DNA from 2 places in the Streptomyces sp. NPDC045695 genome. Region 1 is predicted to be linked to the other one. Evidence: riboswitches for the same ligand, from Rfam matches in the RefSeq annotation. Region 1 holds a riboswitch; the other holds the start of a gene.
The links. A riboswitch is a leader RNA that binds a small molecule or an ion and turns the genes downstream of it on or off. The one in region 1 is predicted to bind cyclic di-AMP.
Positions count from the first base shown of each region.

Region 2: linked by a shared signal. The riboswitch ahead of AC07DU_RS11950 (M23 family metallopeptidase) and the one ahead of AC07DU_RS06710 (transglycosylase family protein) in region 1 are both predicted to bind cyclic di-AMP.

Region 1 is NZ_JBWKJU010000003.1:75,246-82,349, forward strand. It holds gene AC07DU_RS06690 (Ppx/GppA phosphatase family protein) at 1-915, opposite strand, end outside; gene AC07DU_RS06695 (DUF501 domain-containing protein) at 912-1,448, opposite strand; gene AC07DU_RS06700 (FtsB family cell division protein) at 1,505-1,993, opposite strand; gene eno (phosphopyruvate hydratase) at 2,104-3,390, opposite strand; gene AC07DU_RS06710 (transglycosylase family protein) at 3,700-4,395, opposite strand; cyclic di-AMP (ydaO/yuaA leader) riboswitch at 4,399-4,571, opposite strand; gene AC07DU_RS06715 (transglycosylase family protein) at 4,847-5,869, opposite strand; gene AC07DU_RS06720 (cytochrome P450 family protein) at 5,973-7,104, opposite strand, start outside.
Region 2 is NZ_JBWKJU010000005.1:197,887-204,990, reverse strand. It holds gene AC07DU_RS11960 (MBL fold metallo-hydrolase) at 1-323, opposite strand, end outside; gene AC07DU_RS11955 (SGNH/GDSL hydrolase family protein) at 484-1,269, opposite strand; gene AC07DU_RS11950 (M23 family metallopeptidase) at 1,431-2,396, opposite strand; cyclic di-AMP (ydaO/yuaA leader) riboswitch at 2,400-2,575, opposite strand; gene AC07DU_RS11945 (tyrosine-protein phosphatase) at 2,900-3,691, shown strand; gene AC07DU_RS11940 (aspartate aminotransferase family protein) at 3,711-5,114, opposite strand; gene hpnH (adenosyl-hopene transferase HpnH) at 5,111-6,142, opposite strand; gene AC07DU_RS11930 (phosphorylase family protein) at 6,148-6,816, opposite strand; gene shc (squalene--hopene cyclase) at 6,816-7,104, opposite strand, start outside.

The DNA.
Region 1 (7,104 bases):
CAGGATGTCGTGCTCCGACACGACGACCTCCGAGGCCCCGATGCGCTCCATGATCGCGAGCAGGACCAGCGCACCGGCGCCGATCACGTCCACCCGGCCCGGGTGCATCACAGGGATCGCCGCGCGCTCGGCGTGCGTCGCGGCCAGCATCCGCTCGCTGATCTCGCGGACCTGCTCGTAGGAGATCCGGGAGTGGTGGATCCGCGAGGAGAGGTACTCGGGCAGCCCGAGCGCGATCCCGGCGACCGTGGTCACCGAGCCGGCCAGGCCCACCAGGGTCCGCGCCTCGGCCAGCGGGACGCTCTCGGCCGCCAGGTCCAGGGCCGCCTCGATATCGGCCCGTATGGCGGCGATCTGCGCCGGGGTCGGCGGGTCCGAGACGGCCCCGTCCACCACCAGGTGGCGCTCGGTCATCCGGACGCAGCCGACGTCCACGGAGCGGGCGGCCCGCACGTGGTCGTCGCCGACCACGAACTCCGTCGAGCCGCCGCCGATGTCCACCACCAGGAACGGCCGCTCCAGGTGCTCGTGGGCGGCCAGCTCCTTGGTGGCGCCGGTGAAGGAGAACTCCGCCTCCTGCTCACCGGAGATCACCTCGGGCTCGACGCCCAGGATGTCCATGACGCCCCGTACGAAGTCCTCGCGGTTCTCGGCGTCCCGGGAGGCGGAGGTCGCCACGAAACGCACCTGCTCCGCGCCGAACTCCTTGATGACCTCGGCGTACTCCCGGCAGGCGGCGAAGGTGCGCTCCAGCGCCTCCGGCGCCAGGCGCCCGGTCCTGTCCACGCCCTGGCCGAGCCGGACGATGACCATCCGGCGGTCCAGTTCCGCGAGCTCGCCGGTCCGCGGGTCGTAGTCCGCGACCAGGAGCCGGATGGAGTTCGTACCGCAGTCGACGGCCGCGACCCGGGTCACTCGGACTCCCCCTCGGCCCCGCACGGGGTGACGCAGGGGCCCTTGGCCCACCACTGCGGCAGCATCGCCAGGGCCTCGTCGCCGAACGGGTTCACGCCCGGGCCGGCGGCCAGGGAGTGGCCCACCAGCACGTGCAGGCACTTCACGCGGTCGGGCATCCCGCCGGCGCTCGGGAAGCCCTGGAGCACCTCGATGGCGTCGCGGCGCCGGATGTAGTCCTCGTGCGCGGCCCGGTAGGCGGCGGCGAGCTCAGGGTCCTCGGCGAGCCGGGCCTGCATCTCCTTCATCACGCCGTTGGCCTCCAGCGTGCCGATGGCGGAGGCCGCGCGCGGGCACGTCAGGTAGTACAGCGTCGGGAAGGGCGTGCCGTCGGGGAGCCGCGGGGCGGTCTCCACCACGTCCGGCTGTCCGCAGGGGCAGCGGTGCGCGATGGCGCGCAGCCCGCGCGGCGGGCGGCCGAGCTGCTGCTGGAACGCTTCGATGTCCGCGTCGGTCGGCTCGGTCCGGTCGGTCTGGGGCGGGGGCGTCTGCATGCCTGGAGGAAGTCTCTTCGTTCTCGTGGATGGGTGCTGCGGTGGGGTGCGGGTGCTCACTCGCCCGGGCGGTCGGCCTTGTCGACGCCGTCCCAGACGTTGGAGTACCAGGGGCGGTCCGAGCCGGCCTGGCCGGTCCGGTGCGGCTCCGGGGGCTGGGACCCGGGGTCGCTCATGATGTAGCCGATCTCCCCCGGGCGCAGGAAGTGCAGGTGCCTGCGCGCCTGCTGCTCCGCGTACGCGTCGTCCTGCCAGCGGGCCTTCTCGTCGCGCAGCCGCTCCAGGCGGTCCCGCGCGGCGGCGGCGGACCGCTGCTGCGCCGCGATCTCCGAGCGCTGGGAGACGTACTGGCGCATCGGATACGCGAGGGCGACGACCAGCGTACAGAGGACGAGCACCAGGAGCGCGGCGCGGCCGGTGAGCCGGCTGCGGCGGACCTGGCGGCGCGACTGCGAGCGGTAGACGTGAGCGGCGGTCCGCTCGCCGAGCTGCTTGAGCCTGGTCGCGGTGGAGAAGGTGGAGAACCGATCCCGGTTCCCGGCCATTGATCCGCCTCCCCTGTGTGCGCACTACGCAATACGTCCCCGCACACGGTACGGGACCGAGTGCGGGGACGTACGGAGGCCGGGACCCCGTCTTGGGGATCGGCCCGTGATCAGCCCTTGAAGCGCGGGAAGGCGGAGCGGCCCGCGTACACCGCGGCGTCGTCCAGGATCTCCTCGATGCGCAGCAGCTGGTTGTACTTGGCGACGCGGTCCGAGCGGGCCGGGGCGCCGGTCTTGATCTGGCCGCAGTTCACGGCGACGGCGAGGTCGGCGATGGTGACGTCCTCGGTCTCGCCGGAGCGGTGCGACATCATGCACTTGAAGCCGTTGCGCTGGGCCATCTCGACGGCGTCGAGGGTCTCGGTCAGGGAACCGATCTGGTTCACCTTCACGAGCAGGGCGTTCGCGGAGCCCTCCTCGATGCCGCGGGCCAGGCGCTCCGGGTTGGTGACGAAGAGGTCGTCGCCGACGATCTGGACCTTGGAGCCCAGGCGGTCGGTGATGGTCTTCCAGCCGGCCCAGTCGTCCTCGAACAGCGGGTCCTCGATGGAGACCAGCGGGTACGCGTCGACGAGCTCGGCGTAGTAGTCGGTCATCTCGGCGGCCGAGCGGGACTGGCCCTCGAACTCGTACTTGCCGTCCTTGTAGAACTCGGACGCGGCGACGTCGAGCGCGAGCGCGATGTCCTTGCCCGGGGTGTAGCCGGCCTGCTTGATGGCCTCGATGATGAGGTCGAGCGCGGCGCGGTTGGACTCCAGGTTGGGCGCGAAGCCGCCCTCGTCACCGAGACCGGTGGACAGGCCCTTGGTGTGCAGGACCTTCTTGAGGGTGTGGTAGACCTCGGCACCCCAGCGCAGCGCCTCGGAGAAGGACTCCGCGCCGATCGGGGCGATCATGAACTCCTGGATGTCCACGTTGGAGTCGGCGTGCGACCCACCGTTGAGGATGTTCATCATCGGAACGGGCAGCAGGTGCGCGTTCGGGCCGCCGAGGTAGCGGAAGAGCGGAAGGTCCGAGGCCTCGGACGCGGCGTGCGCGACGGCGAGGGAGACGCCGAGGATGGCGTTGGCGCCGAGCGAGCCCTTGTTGTCGGTGGCGTCCAGGTCGAACATGGCCTGGTCGATCAGCCGCTGCTCGGTGGCGTCGTAGCCGACGAGCTCCGGGCCGATCTGCTCGATGACGGCGAGGACGGCCTTCTCGACACCCTTGCCGAAGTAACGGTTGGGGTCACCGTCACGGAGCTCGATGGCCTCGAATGCACCGGTGGAGGCGCCGGACGGAACTGCAGCACGGCCGGTGCTGCCATCGTCGAGGCCCACCTCGACCTCGACCGTGGGGTTGCCTCGGGAGTCCAGGATTTCCCGGGCTACGACGACGTCGATGGACGGCACGAGCATCTCCTTCTGGGATGTGACGCTGGGTGTGCGGTGGCGTCAGGCCGTGGGATGGCCTTGCCGACTAGAGCCTAACCGGATCCGGGGACTCGACCTGCCGACCGCCCGGGTCCTGGGACGAAAAAGGGACCGAATACCCCTCTTCCGGGACATACGGAGCCGGTTCGGGGAGCGCGGATCGCGTCGGCGCACACACCGCCGCCCGGCGCGTGGGGACGAACGCGCCGGGCGGTGGGACGTCGTGCGTGCCGTTCGGGCTCCTGCGGATCGGGCTCCCGCGGCCACGGGCTCCTGCGGCTAGGGCCGCAGTGTTCAGCTGAGCTTCAGCTTCTGGCCCGGGTAGATCAGGTCGGCGTCCGAGACGATGTCCTTGTTCAGCTCGAACAGCTTCTCCCAGCCGCCCTGGACGCCGTTGGCGTCGGCGATGGTGCCGAGGGTGTCACCGGACTTGACCTCGTACGAGCCGTTGCCCGTCTTCGGCGCGGCCGGAGCCTCGGCGCGCTCGGAGCGGGTGGTCGGGGCCTCGGCGCGCTTGGTGGTGTCCTTCTTCGGCGCGGCCTTCTGCTCGGTCTTCTTCGAGTCGGCCTTCGGCTTGACGGTCTTCGGGGTCTCGGTGGACCCGCCGCCGGTGTAGGAGGAGTTCGACAGGCCCACGCCGCAGTGCGGCCAGGCGCCCTTGCCCTGGCCCTTGAGGACCTTCTCGGCGATGGCTATCTGCTGGGACTTCGAGGCCTGGTTGGCCTGCGCGGCGTACGCCTTGCCTCCGTACGCGGCCCACGTCGAGGACGAGAACTGCAGGCCGCCGTAGTAGCCGTTGCCCGTGTTGATGGCCCAGTTGCCACCGGCCTCGCACTGCGCGACCTTGTCCCACTCGGAGGCGGTCGCGGCGGAGGCGGTGCCCGCGGCCATCAGCGGGGCGGCCACGGCCACACCGGCGACACCGGCGAGCGTGACGATGCGGACGGCCTTGGAGCCGCGACGGTGCTTGCCCTTGCCGGAAAGCAGCATGAGGTTTCTCCTCACCGACGCCTGCGAGGTGAGCTGTCGGGTTCGAGCTGATGAGTGCCCGGCGCTGCGGACCAGCCGCACCGCTTAACCCCAAGCCGGTGGCGTGACCGTCTCTCAACGGCCGCTCCCGGCGCCTACCTTGGTTCCCCCGCTCCTGCCTTCGGCGCTTGCGCGACGACTGTTCCCCCCGTCCGCCGGCAGGATTCGGCGATGCGGTCGAAGGAGCTCGCGGTGGCGAGCGATTCAGAAGGTAGACAGGTCTCTCCCCGATGTTCAACGAGGGACATCGGGGAGAGACGGCCCCTACTTGCGCTCCTTGTGGGGGTGTTTGCGCAGGTGAGGCCGGGGTTTGCCGCAGCCTCGGGGCGGGACACGCCAGTTGACCGGAAGAGACACATGTCTCACTTGCCGATAACCGACATTCCCGCCTTTTCGGGCTGCTCAAGTGCCCTTATTGCACGGTTAGATCCAGATTCTGACCAGGCTTGATCAGGTCGGCGTCCCCGCCGATGACCTGCTCATTGGCCTGGTAGAGCTGGTTCCAGCCGCCCTTCACGCCCTTGGCATCCGCGATGGCGGCCAGGCTGTCACCCGCCCGCACCGTGTACGTGGGCACCGACGGCGCGTCAGACGGCGCGGCCGCCTCGGGGGCGGGCTCGCCGCGGTGCTTGCCGCTGCCCTCGGCCGGGGTGGCGTCCCCGGCCGCCGGGGCCGTCGGGTCCGCCGAAGGCTGACCGGGGGTCGCGGGCGCGCTCGGGTCCGCCGGGACGGCCGGAGTCGTCGGCGCGACCGGCGTCGTGGGCGCGGCCGGGTCGCCGGGGGTCGCCGGGGGCGCGGTCGGATCGGCCGGGACGACCGGCGCCGACGGGGCGTCCGGCACGGGCATGACGGGCAGTCCGACGGACGGCGCGTCGGGAATCAGGTACGAGGGGGAGCCGGACGGACTCGGGACCACCGGCCCCGTCGCGGTCGGCGCCCCGAAGTCGATGGCCGGCCGCTCACCCGCGCGGGAGGGCACGGTGTCGTCCGGGCGGGACGGGGAGGGCGCGATCGTCCCGGAGGTGCCGGGCAGACCGGGGTCCACCGCCGCGGCGGGGCCCTGCCGGTCCAGTCCGGCGGAGGTGGCGCACAGCGGCCACGCCTGCGGCCCCTGCGAGGCGAGCACCCGCTCGGCCACGGCGATCTGCTGGGACCTGCTCGCGAGGTCGGCGCGCTCGGCGAAGTCGAGCCCGCCGGCGTTCTGCCACTGCTCCTGGGTGAACTGGAGCCCGCCGTACGAGCCGTTGCCGAGGTTGGCACTCCAGGTGCCACCGCTCTCGCATTCGGCGACCTTGTCCCACGTCGACGTGTCGGCGGCGGAGGCCTGGGTGGCGGCTAGCAGCGGCAGGGCCAGCGCGGAGCCAGTGACGCCGGCTGTGACTACCAGCGCGGGGACCTGGCGGGGTCGTCTGTGGCGGCCGTTCCCGGAACGCATGAAGGTGCACCTTTCGCATAACGGCGGGGTAACGGCAGAACCTAGCGGCCTTCGAACGATTGTCACAAGTTCGGTCGGGAACTGACTTCGGGTCAGTTCGCGCTCAATCGTTTCGAGGTGTGAAGCGGACGGGAAGAGTGCGCAGGCCACGCATGATCAATCCGCCGCGCCAGCGCAGGTCTTCGGGCGGAACAGCCAGTTCCAGATCTGGCAGACGCGTGAGCAAAGTCGCGAGCGCGGTCTGTCCTTCAAGTCGCGCGAGCGGGGCGCCCACGCAGTAGTGGATCCCGTGCCCGTACCCGAGGTGCTGGTTGTCCGTCCTGGAGAGGTCCAGGGTGTCCGGATCGGTGAACCGCTCGGGGTCCCGGTCGGCGGCCGCGAGGACGACCAGGACCGGGTCGCCGACCGCGATCTCCCGGCCGCCGAGGGTCAGCGGCTCGGTGGCGAAACGCCAGGTCGCCAGCTCCACCGGACCGTCGTAGCGCAGCAGTTCCTCGACACCGGTGGCCAGCAGCCCGCTCTCGCCGGCGCCGAGGGAGAGCTGGAGGCGCTCGCGCTGGCCGGGGTTCATGAAGAGGGCGTGGACGCCGTTGCCGATGAGGTTCACGGTCGTCTCGAAGCCGGCGAAGAGCAGGATGAAGGCCATGGCGGTGGCCTCGCCCTCCGTCAGGTGGTCGCCGTGGTCGCTCGCCCGGATCAGGTCGGAGATCAGGTCGTCGCCCAGATCATCCCTTTTGCGGTGGATGAGCTCGCCGAGGTAGGTGCGCATCTGCTTGACCGACCGGGCGACCCCGCCGCGCGGGCCGCCGCCGTGGCGGATCATCATCCCCGCCCAGTCACGGAAGTCGTCCTGGTCCTCGCGCGGTACGCCGAGCATCTCGCAGATGGCGTAGATCGGCAGCGGGAAGGCGAACTCGTGGATGAGGTCCGCCTCCCCCTTCCCCGCGAACTGGTCGATCAGGTGATCGGTGAGCGCCTGCACCCGCGGGGTGAACTCGGCGACCCTGCGCGGCGTGAACGCCTTCGACACCAGCCGCCGCAGCCGGGTGTGGTCCGGCGGGTCGATGTTGAGCAGGTGCGTCATCAGCTCCGCCTTGCGCTCCCCCGGGATCCCGGTCTTGCCCTTGGCGTGCGCGGGCTCCGCGTGGTGCGCCGGATTCTTGCTGAGCCGCTGGTCGGCCAGGGCCTGGCGGGCATCGGCGTAGCGGGTGACCAGCCAGGCCTCGACCCCGCTG
Region 2 (7,104 bases), on a different contig from region 1:
GCGAGCACGCTGGAGTGCCCCATCCAGGTCAGCCGCAGACCGCCGACGGGCGGCTTGGCCAGCTCCGCGAGGGTCGTCGGGTACACGGGGATCGGCGCGGCGGGACCGCGCAGCGCCCGCTGCTCCCGGTGGAAGTAGTTCTTGGCGAACTCCGTCATCGATCCCGAGGGTCTGTTGCGGGCTCCCAGCGGGTTCTGGAAGACACCGTCGGCGAAGTTCGGCGAACGACGGATCCGCTCGAGCCGGGCGCCGGACGGGTCCGCGCCGAAGGCTTCGGGCCGCAGGGCGCGCAGCCGCGGACGCAGGGGACGGGAGCCGGTCAAAGCGCCTCCTGGGAGGGGTGGGGTCAAGGTGGTCGTCGCTCTACGACCATCCCAACGCACACCGGCCCCGAAGGATTCCGCTTGTGGCCGGCGACCCCGCGCCCCCGCGGCCCGTCCCCCAACCGCCCCTCGCCGCCTCCCGCCTCCCGCCTCCCGCCTCTTACAGCGGCAGCAGGTCCGGCCGCTTCGCCTCCACGTGGTCCCCGGAGGACTCCCCGCGCAGCCGTCGCCCGATCCACGGCACGAGGTGGTCCCGCGCCCACTGGATGTTGTCCCGGGTCACGTCCACCGAGCCGCGCGGCCGCTGCGGCGGCCACGGCTGGTCCGGGTCGGTCGGCACGTCCAGCCCGAGCACCTGCCCGGCCCGCAGCGCGACCCGCGTGTGTCCCTCGGGCGACAGGTGCAGCCGGTCGGCGTCCCAGGCCCGCCGGTCCTGTACGGACCTCAGGGACCACAGGTCCAGGACCGGGCAGTCGTAGCGGTCGGCGATGGCCCGCACGTGGGCGCTGTACGTCGCCACCTTGCCGCGGAGGTGCTTGAGCACCGGCACCCCGCGGGTGTCGAAACCAGTGGTGATCATGACCTGGCCGACGGCCCCCGCGAGGTCGGCCACGGCCGCCTCGAACCGCTCCGCCACGTCGTCCGGGTCGCTGCCGGGCCGGATGATGTCATTGCCGCCCGCGCAGAAGGTGACCAGGTCGGGCGCCAGGGCCTTGGCCCTCGGGACCTGGTCGGCCACGATCTGGTCGAGGAGCTTTCCGCGCACCGCGAGATTCGCATACCGGAAGTCGTGCTCTTCGCGCTGATCGGCCAGGAGCACGGCGAGCCGGTCCGCCCAGCCGAGAAATGAATCCCCGGGTCCCGGGTCCCCCACGCCCTCGGTGAAGCTGTCCCCGATCGCCGCGTACGAGCCGATGGTCTTGAGTTTCGTCGTCGTCGCTGCCACGGGTCCATCCTTCACTCCCGCTACCAACCTACGCCAACGTAATGAGGGGTTGACGGGCCGTGATCTATACCACCCGCGGGATAAGGAATAGGTACACGTAAGGCCGGGACCCCCCTCGGGTCCCGGCCCCACGTGTGTCCGTGCCGCGGCGGCGGCTGCCGTCAGAGGCTGACGCCCTTCGAGCGGAGGTAGGCGATCGGGTCGATGTCGGAGCCGTAGGAGGGGCCCGTACGGATCTCGAAGTGGAGGTGGGGACCGGTCGAATTGCCGGTGGAGCCCGAGAGGCCGATGCTCTGGCCCGCCGTGACGCTCTGGCCGGCCGTGACGGAGAGCTGGGAAAGGTGGCCGTACTGGGAGTAGTTGCCGTCGGCGTGGCGGATGATGACCTCGTTGCCGTACGCGCCGGCCCAGCCCGCGGAGACCACGGTGCCCGCGCCGACCGCCTTGACGGTGGTGCCGGAGCTCGCGATGAAGTCCACGCCGGTGTGGTAGCCGGAGGACCACATGCTGCCCGCGACCTTGTACTGGGTGGAGATCCCTCCGCTCACCGGCGCCACGAAGGAGGAGGCGGACTGCGGCTGCGCGGCGGGCGCCTCGGGGGCGGCCTGCTGCGCGGGGGCGGCCTTCGCGGCCTGCTGGGGAGCGGGCTTCGACACCGGCTTGGTGGCGGGCTTCGAAGCGGGCTTCGCGGCGGTCTTCCGGGCGGGGGCGGGCTCGGCCGCGGCCGAGTCGCCCGCACCACCGAGGTTCAGCTTCAGGCCCGGGTGGATCAGAGACGGGTCACTGCCGACCGCCTCGCGGTTGTCGGCGTAGAGCTGCTCCCAGCCACCCGGCAGGTGACGCTCGGCGGCGATCACGGAGAGGCAGTCGCCCGGGACGACCGTGTACACGCCCGGCGCGGCGGCCGCGGCCTGCAGCGAGACCGGAACCTGCGGGGCCACGACGGGCGCCACGGCGGTCACGGCGGTGACCGCGGTCGTCGTGGCGACGGCCGGAGCACCGGCGGCCTGAGCACCGGCGGCGCCCATCAGCGGCAGCGCGAGAGCCGCGCCACCGGTGCCGGCGACGGCGAAACCGCGCGATATCGAGAGGGGCTTGGGACGGCGGTGCTTACCCTTTGCAGGCATGGCGCATTTCCTCTCCGGTGCCTGCGAGGTGAGCTGTCGGGTTCGGACTGGAGATGTCCGGCCGCACATGAACGGACCATGTACGGCTTCACCCCAAGCCGTCCCGGGTCCGAAGATCCGGGACAGCGGCTTACCTGGTTCCCCCGCTCCTGCCGCGCGTGAATAGTCGGGTGCGGTTTCCGGGCGGCGGCAGGATTCGGCGATCCACCCGGATCGGTCGCGAACGTAATCCCAAACGGCCACGCTGAACAAGCCATGAATTCCCTGACGGAATAACAGGGGTGAGGGACCGCCGGAATTCCGGTCACCCTCCGTCCATTCCGCACCGCCAACAACCGCTCCGACGCGGTCATTCGGCTTTAGCGATCAGGCACTCACGGTCACCGTATGATCTGGCTCACGGGGACGCGGTCGATCTCGCCTCCGCTGATGGCAAGTTATCGCCAAGTAGTGTAATTCGGACAGAGCACCCACAGTCGGCGCGACGAAGCGGAGGAGTTCCCTTGACCCAGCAGATACAGGAGCCGGAGTTGTCCGGAGTGCGCAATTTCCGCGATGTGGGCGGATTGCCGACTTCCGACGGACGAAGGGTCAAGACGGGGCGACTGTTCCGAAGCGGACATCTCGCCCATGCCACTGAAACGGATACAGAATTCCTCGGGTCGCTCGGACTCCACACCGTCTTCGACTTCCGCAACGGCGCCGACCACGCGCTGGAGGGCCCGGACGTGGACCTGCCGGGGGTGCGGAACGTCAACATCCCGCTCTCGGATCCGGCCGACGGCCGCGAGTTCTGGAAGATGGTCCGCGACGGCGACCTCGACCAGCTCCGCGCGGTCCTGGGCGACGGGCAGGCCGCGGCCCGGATGACCCGCTCGTACCGCGTGATGATCAAGAACCGAACCGCCGAGCACAGCCGCGTCCTGCACGCCCTCGCCGAGGACAGCGTCCCGGCCCTCATGCACTGCGCCGCCGGCAAGGACCGGGCGGGCCTGTCGATCGCCGTCACCCTGCTCGCGCTGCGCGTGGAGCGCGAGGCGATCGTCGCGGACTACCTGGAGTCGAACGCCCCGCACCGCCGTTACCGGGTCCGGCGCGGCGACGGGTCCTCCGGGGCCCGCTCCCCCGAGGTGATGGAGCTGCTGGCCCCGCTCTTCGACGCCCGCGCCGAGTACCTGCTCGCGGCCTTCGAGACCATCGACGAGGCCTGGGGCGGTGTGGACCGCTACCTGTCGCAGGGCCTCGGGCTCACGCCCGAGACCCTGGACCGCCTCCGCGAGCAGCTGCTCGACTGATCTCCGCTCAAGCAGGCGGTCAGCGGTTGGCGACCGCCTGCTTCACGAGCGTCCTCCCGAAGTCCCACATCAGCCCGGACCCGCCGTGCGCCTCGTCCATGACCTCGCGGAAGGCGCCGACGAACCGGTCGACGTCCTGCTCGTCCACGATCAGCGGCGGAATCAGCTTGATCACCTCCAGCTGGTCCCCGGAGACCTGGGTGAGGATGCGGTGCTTCTGGAGCAGCGGCACGACGACCATCTGCGCGAACAGCCCCTTGCGCGCCGCTTGGAGCATCGTCCAGCGGCTGCGGAGCCCCAGCGAGGACGGCCGACCGAATTCGATGCCGATCATCAGGCCGCGTCCCCGCACCTCGTGCAGCAGCTCGTACTCGTCCACGAGCGCCGCCAGCCGCCCGCGCAGGAGGTCGCCCATCGCCCTGGAGTGGGCGACGACCTCCTCGTCCTCCATGACCGACAGCACGGCCAGACCGGCCGCCATCGCCTGCGCGTTGGACCCGAAGCTCGCGGAGTGCACGAGCACCCGGTCCATGGACGAGTAGACCTTCTTGAAGATCCAGTCCTTGCCCAGGGTCGCGCCGACGGGCACGTAGCCGCCCGACAGCGCCTTGGCGACGCACACCAGGTCCGGCTCCACGCCCGGCTCGTGCTGGTAGGCGTAGAAGTCGCCGGTGCGTCCGAGGCCGGTCTGCACCTCGTCCGCGATCAGCAGTGCCTTGTGCCGGTGCAGCAGCTCCTGCGCGGCGAGCAGGAATCCGAGCGGGGCCGCGAGGACCCCCTTGCCCTGGACGGGCTCGACGATCAGGGCGGCCACGTCCCCGCGCTTCAGCTCCCGTTCCAGCGCGGCCAGATCGCCCAGCGCGATGCCGGTGTCGGGGAGCAGCGGCGCGAAGCCGTCCCGGAACCCGCCCTCGCCGTTGACCGAGAGCGAGCCGGTGGTGAGCCCGTGGAAGGCGTGGTCGCAGTAGAGGATCCGTGGCCGCCCGGTCGCGTACCGGGCGAACTTCAGGGCCGTCTCCACCGCCTCCGTGCCGCTGTTGCCGAAGAAGACCCGGTCCAGGTGCGGGCTGTACGAGAGCAGCTTCTCGGCCAGCAGCCCGGGCAGCGGCTGGCAGTCGAAGCGGGTGAGGTCGGCGAGCTGGGCGTCCAGGACGTCGTGCAGGGCCCGGCGGACGACCGGGTGGTGGCGGCCCAGGCCCATCACGCCGAAGCCGGCGAGCATGTCGAGGTAGTCGTTGCCCTCGGCGTCCCAGAAGTGGGCGCCCTGGGCCCGCTCGTAGACCTTGTCGAAGCCGATCGTGTGGAGCATCCGGGGCAGTTGGTGGTTGAGGTGCCGCGCGTGCAGCTCGTACCGTTCCGCGCCGCGCTCGGCGAGCAGTGCGGCGAGGTCGAAGCCCTTGCCCCCTCCCGGCGCGGCTGTCATGCCTGCTTTCCCCGGTTGCCGCCGATCGTCTCCCGGGCCGCCCGCAGGGATTCCTTGAGGGAGCCCATGGTGGCGAGGACGGCGGTGGGTTCGTAGCCGCAGTGCGCCATGCAGTTGGCGCAGCGCGGGTCCTTTCCGCGGCCGTACTTGCTCCAGTCGGTGTCGTTGATCAGTTCCCGGTACGTCGGCACGTAGCCGTCGCTCATCAGGTAGCAGGGGCGCTGCCAGCCGAAGAGGGAGTAATTCGGAATGGCCCAGGCCGTGCAGGGGAAATCGGCCTTCCCTTCCAGGAAGTCCAGGAAGAGCGGGGAGTGGTTGAGACGCCACCGGCGCCGGTTGCCGCCCGCGAAGGCCTTCCTGAAAAGATCACGGGTCTGTTCGACGCCCAGGAAGTGTTCCTGGTCAGGTGCCTTTTCGTAGGCGTAGGCGGGCGAGATCATCATCTCGTCCACCTGTAGGTCGTCATTGAGGTAGTTGAGTACCTCGATGATCGTCTGCGGGGTGTCGGTGTTGAAGAAGGTAGAGTTCGTGGTCACCCGGAATCCGCGCCGCTTCGCCTCCTTGATGGCCGCGACCGCCTCGTCGAAGACGCCTTCCTTGGCGACCGACTCGTCGTGCCGTTCGCGCAGGCCGTCGATGTGCACGGCGAAGGCGAAATAGGGGGAAGGGGTGAACTTCTCGATCTTCTTGCGCAGCAGCATCGCGTTGGTGCAGAGGAAGACGTACTTCCGCTTCGCCACCAGCTGCCGGACGATCTCGTGGATCTGCGGGTGCATCAGGGGCTCGCCGCCCGCGATGGACACCATGGGCGCACCGGACTCCAGTACGGCACCGACCGCCTGGGCGACCGGCATGCGCTGCTTGAGCACCCCGGCCGGGTGCTGGATCTTCCCGCACCCCTCACAGGCCAGGTTGCACGCGTAGAGCGGTTCCAGCTCGACGATCAGCGGGAACTTCTCGCGCTTGCGGAGCTTTTGTTCGAGAAGATACGTCCCGACCCTGATGGTCTGGCGCAGCGGCATGGCCATCTGGCTCACCTCCTGGGGAGCAGCAAAGAACGGTGCCAGTCATAAAACGCGGGCAGTACGGCACGCAGGACACGGAAGGCCGATATTCCCCCGCGAACCGTGCCGATACGGACGAGCTCGTACTCCGGAGCGTCCACGATCACCCGGACGGCCCCAACCGGACGGCTGCCGCCCCGCGTCGCGGTCCGCAGGGTGGCGACGGACTCCATGTCGACCGCGATGGCGCCGGTGGCGCGCAGCTGCGCGCGCTCCTGGCCGCGGACGACGTGCTCGGATCCGGTCAGGGCGCCCCGGTGCACGGTCCGGCCGGGGGCGGCCCGGGCCAGCGCCTCGGCGAGCAGGACGGTTCCGGTACAGCTGACGGCCCCCTCCTGGTCGCGGGCCTCCTCGGCGACGACCAGGTCGCCGGGGTGCATGCCGGGGACCAGCCCGGCGCAGAATCCCGTGGCGAGGACGGCGGCCCGTTCCATGCCCGGCCGCTCCAGCGCGCGGCCGACGGCCCGCTCGGCCGCGCGCGCGCCCATCCCGGTCCGCAGCAGGGCGTACGCCTCCGGGGCCCCTCGCCCTGCGCCGCGCAGCGCGAGGCGCTCGATCCGCAGGGCGCAGGCGACCAGTAACGGGTCGGGGTTCTGCTCCGGCGCCGCCCCGGCCCGCTCCCCCCTGGCGGCGGACATCACGCTCCCCCGGCGGCGGTGAACGGTTCCCCGTACAGGTAGCGGCCGAGCGCGGTCAGCGGGAACACCTGCCGGTACAGGTGGTAGTTGATGGAGAAGTCCCAGGGGAACCCGGTGCCCGTGAAGTACGGTTCGTCCCAGGAGCCGTCCTCCTGCTGCGCATGGACCAGGTACGCGATGCCCCGCTCGACGGCCGCGCCCTCCCGCTCCCCGGCGGACAGCAGGGCCATCAGCGCCCACGCCGTCTGCGAGGCGGTGGAGGCGCCCTTCCCCGCCCAGGACGGGTCC